One region of the Dermacoccus sp. BD5 genome, then DNA from elsewhere that is predicted to be linked to it. Evidence: riboswitches for the same ligand, from Rfam matches in the RefSeq annotation. Region 1 holds a riboswitch; the other holds the start of a gene.
The links. Region 1 has a riboswitch for S-adenosylmethionine ahead of NQ706_RS00755 (homoserine O-acetyltransferase). Riboswitches for the same ligand answer to the same signal wherever they lie in the genome.
Positions count from the first base shown of each region.

Region 1 (2,195 bases):
GCGTCGAACCGCGCGACGAGTTTCGCGGCGTGGTGCTCGAGATAGCTCTCGACGGCGAACAGGCCGCCGTCGAGCGTGCGGTCCGCTCCCTGCGACTCGCGCCCGAACCGCTCCTGCAACTCGTTCGCGCTGCGGTAGGAGGTGTGCGCGATCTGGCGGGCGAGCCCGAGCCCCGACGTCGGGAAGACGCCCTGCTCGAGGTAGCCGCCACCCCGGAAATCCGGGTCAGCTTCGATTGCCCGCACCTGCGTGTGCCCCCACGCGATCTGGTCGGCGCCCGCCGCCGCGCAGCTCGCGACGACGAGGGCGCGCTGCACCCGATGCGGGAAGGTCGCCACCCACTCCGCGGCGCGCATCCCGCCGAAGGAGCCGCCGATGACGGTATGGAAGCGCGCGATGCCGAGAGCGTCGGCGACCCGCGCCTCGGCGCGCGCCTGATCCCTGACGCTGACGTGTGGGAAGCGCCCGCCCCACACCCGGCCGTCTGGTGCGAGCGACATGGGACCCGTGCTGCCGCGACAGCCGCCGAGGACGTTGATCGCCACGACGAACAGCTCGTCGGTGTCGAGGGGCGCGCCGGGGCCGATGAGACCAGGCCACCACCCCGCCGTCGGCTGCCCGGGGCCGACCGGCCCGACGACGTGCGAGTCTCCGGTCAGGGCGTGCTCGACGAGGACGGCGTTGCTCGCGTCGTCGTTCAGCTCGCCCCAGCACTCGTACGTCATGATGACGTCGGGCAGGGCGGCGCCGTTCTCCAGCGTCAGGGTGCCGATGTGGACGGCACGTGCGTGCGGGTTGAACCCGTCGTCGGTGAGGGGCGCCGCGGGGTCGGCCACGGCGAGGCGACGGTGCGAAACCATGACGTCCTCGATTCCGAGGTGGGTCGCAACCCACCTCTCGCGCTTGCCGCCCACGGGCGGCCCTGTCGTCACCCGGGGCACCCCGCCGCGAGGGAGGGTTGCCGCTCAGCAAGCCGGGGCTTGTGTCGCTGAAACTCTTGACCTGCGACACAGTAGGCGGCCCTGCCCGCGGCTTCCATCGTTCGCGCGACGACGTCCACGATGTGGCGCGCTCCCACAACCGGCACGCTCGTCAGGCGACGGAACTCTGCCGAGCCTTCGTGTGGAGCGCACCGACGGCCTGCTCGTACGACAACCCCGTGCCTGTGATGTCGCGCAGCAGTTGCCCCAATGACGTCCGCCCGATGCGCAGCGACGCCGCGGCGCACGCACCGGCTCCCCGCAGGTCGCCTTCGCGCCAGGTCGCGGCGGCCTCGAGGGCCTTCCACGCGGCGCGGCCGTGGCGCGGCACGAGCGGCAGCCAAGTTCGCAGGCACGCGCTCGTCATCGGCGGGCCCGGCTCGCCGAGCGGCGTGCCCGGGCTCAGCAGACGGAAGAGTTCGGGTGCGACGCACAGGAGGATCTCATCGCGCGTCGGGCCGTCGACGACAGCGTCGGCGAGCACCTGCAGGTCGGCGCTGCGGGAGCGTCGCCGGGTGCCCGACGCGGTGTCGGGGACGTCGCACAACCGTGCCCAGGCGGCTCGAACGTCGACGACGCTGGGAACGGGGCGCGCGGTGGCGGCCATGGCCTCGCCGCCGCGGCGGACGTCGCGAAGCTGCTCGCGGGTCTGCTCTGACAGGGACGGGATCTCGTGGATCGCGCCGTCACAGCAGCCGAGCTCGCATTCGATGGCCCACCAGTGCTCGTCGCTGGCACCGAGGACGTGGTGCAGCGGCACGCGGCGCTCGATGCGTTTCGCGAGGGCCGCGATGTCGACGCGGCCCGGCTCGCAGCGATAGGCGATGGCGATGGCGGCCTGCGCACCCATCGTCGCGCGCCGCTCAGCGACGACGTCGAGCATGTGCGCCGTCTCCCCGTCGCACGCATCGTCCGCCCAGCCGAGCACCCCCGCGAGCGCACCGTCACGTTCGAACAGGACGATGACGGCGCCCGCCCCCTCGGAGCCGACGAGATCGGGAAGGCCTGCCACCAGGGCGCTGAGGCCCTTGAGTCGTGTTGTTGTCTTCATGCCCCCAGCGAAACCCATGACGCCACCCGCGCGCTTACCACGAGCCACAGACCTGTGGACGAGGCATCCTGCGGGCCGCGAAACGGGCCGTAGCCGTCACACCTGTGGGTGAGTGGGCCGTTCGAGCAAGGCCAGGCGGGGGTTCGCGGCCCGTCAGATCGTCG
Region 1 is NZ_JANJER010000001.1:174,815-177,009, forward strand. It holds gene NQ706_RS00755 (homoserine O-acetyltransferase) at 1-860, opposite strand, end outside; SAM riboswitch class IV at 895-1,003, opposite strand; gene NQ706_RS00760 (hypothetical protein) at 1,093-2,031, opposite strand.

Region 2 (2,195 bases), on a different contig from region 1:
GGCTCTTGCCGCGGGTGAACGTCTTGCCGACGTCGTGGAAGGCGACGGCGGGCGGGGTGGCACTCGCCGGCCCGGCGGCCTTCGTCAGTGTGGGGGAGGGGCCCGTCACTTCGATCCCTTCGCCTTGATCTGGGCCTCGAGCTTCGCGAGGATGCCCTGCACCTCGGAGGCGGAGTTGTTCACGAGGACGCTCGTGCCCTTCGTGCGCTCCTCGATGAGCTTCTCGACGCTCGGGTCGTGGTAAGCCTTGACGAACTTGGCGTAGTCGGCGTTGTCCTTGTCCGCGGCGCGCGCGACGACGACGTTGATGTACGGCTTCGACGAGGCCGCATGCGGGTCGTCCTTGAACAGGGCCTTGCTCGGGTCGAGCTTCGCGTCCGCGGCGAAGTTGTTGTTGACGATCGCGCCGTCGACGGACGGCAGCGCGGCCGCGGTCTGCTCGGCGTTGACCGCTGTGACGGTGACCTTCGAGGCGCCGGCGTCGATGTCGGCCGGGGTCGACAGCGAGGTGCCACCACCCTTGAGCTTCAGCAGTCCGGCGCTCTGCAGCAGCAGCAAGGCGCGTGCCTGGTTCGTCGGATCGTTGGGGATGGCGATCTTGCCGCCCTGGGGGAACTGGCCGATGCTCGTGTGCTTCTTCGAGTACAGCGCCAGCGGGACGATGTACGTCGCCCCGATGGGCGTGAGGTTCTGCTTCGCCTTGGTGTTGTAGTCGGCGAGGAATTGCAGGTGCTGGAACTGGTTGAGGTCGACCTGGCCCTCGGAGAGCGCGGGGTTGGCCTGGGTGTAATCAGAGAAGTTGACCGGTTCGATGTCGAGGCCGTACTTGTCCTTGCCCACCTTGACGAGCTGGTTCCAGTACGGGTCCGACGCCTCCGTCGTGCCCACCTTGAGGTGGGTCAGCTTGTCGTCACTGCTCCCGCCGAGCACCTTGGCCCCGATGCCGGCGGCCAACGCGACGACGAGGACGCCTGCGCCGATCGCGACGTACTTGCCCGTGTTGTTCTTCGGTTTCGGGGGCAGGGCGGTCGCGCCGTTCTCGGCGCTCGTGGCGTCATGCGTGGACGAGGCGGGCGTCGAGGTCTCGTCGGCGGGGGTGTGCTTGTCGGTCATGATCTCTCCTGGTGAGGCGGCAAGGATGCGAATGCGCGGAGCTGGCGCGGATGCGCGGAGTCAGCGCGAAGGCGGGGGCGCCGGGGTGGGGCGCGGTGCGCGGTGTCGTGCGGGGCATGCCTTTCGGGGCCTGGGCAGCGCAACGGAAGGTTCACGAGGATGCCGTCACGTTGGGTGCCGAGCGTGCTTGCCGCGTGGTCGACGCGGCCGGGTCATCACCTGGAGCACCCCGCCACGCGTGTGAGGGTTGCCGTCCGACCAGCCAGGGCTTTGCATCGGATCTCGTGACCGGCAGCGACATTAGAGCCGCGCACGACAAAGCGTCAAGTCGTGGCACTGGAGATGAGACGTGGCGCGAGAATTGTGGCGTGGGACACGCGGGATGGGCTGGTGCGGCGTCTTTCGCCTTCGAGGCGGGTGAGTCATTTCCTCGCACCGCTTTGGACGATCGTCTAGGTGGGCGACGAGTGTGACGTCGGTCACGCGCCGAGGGGGAAGACATGGCAACCATCACCCGCCGAACGTTCGGAACGGGGGTCACGGCCGCTGCCGCGAGCCTGAGCATGCCGCTGGCTGCCCCTGCTGACGCCGCGAGCGGGGATGCCTACCTCGTCGGCGCCGGGCTGTACGACATCACCGGTGCCGTCGCCGAGACCGGCGCTTTCGGCTACGCCGCCAACCAGACGATGACGGGCCTGCACGCGCGGTTGTACGCACGCCTTCATCATCGGCGCCTCGGGCGGCGGCTCGCGTCTCGTCTTCGTCAGCGTCGACCTCGGGGCCGTGTTCCAGTCGATCAAGCTGACCGTCGTCGAGCGGCTTCGCCGCCGGCTCGGCAGCGTCTACACCGACGAGAACGTCATGCTCTCCGCGACGCACACGCACGTCGGCAACTCCGGGCACAGCGATGATCGGCTCTACCAGATCGCCGGAAACGACGGCGCGGGCTACGGGTACGACGAACACAACTACGACGCGGTGGTCACGGGCATCGTCGAGGCCATCGCACGGTCTCACGCGAATCTCGAGCCGGGCCGCGTCAGCCTCAAGACGGGCACGCTGACGGGCGCGACGCGCAACAG
Region 2 is NZ_JANJER010000018.1:30,882-33,076, reverse strand. It holds gene NQ706_RS12050 (methionine ABC transporter ATP-binding protein) at 1-109, opposite strand, end outside; gene NQ706_RS12045 (MetQ/NlpA family ABC transporter substrate-binding protein) at 106-1,113, opposite strand; SAM riboswitch class IV at 1,292-1,403, opposite strand; partial or broken gene NQ706_RS12040 (neutral/alkaline non-lysosomal ceramidase N-terminal domain-containing protein) at 1,614-2,195, shown strand, end outside.
Region 2: it holds a riboswitch for S-adenosylmethionine, as region 1 does, so the genes downstream of both, NQ706_RS12045 (MetQ/NlpA family ABC transporter substrate-binding protein) here and NQ706_RS00755 (homoserine O-acetyltransferase) in region 1, are expected to answer to the same signal.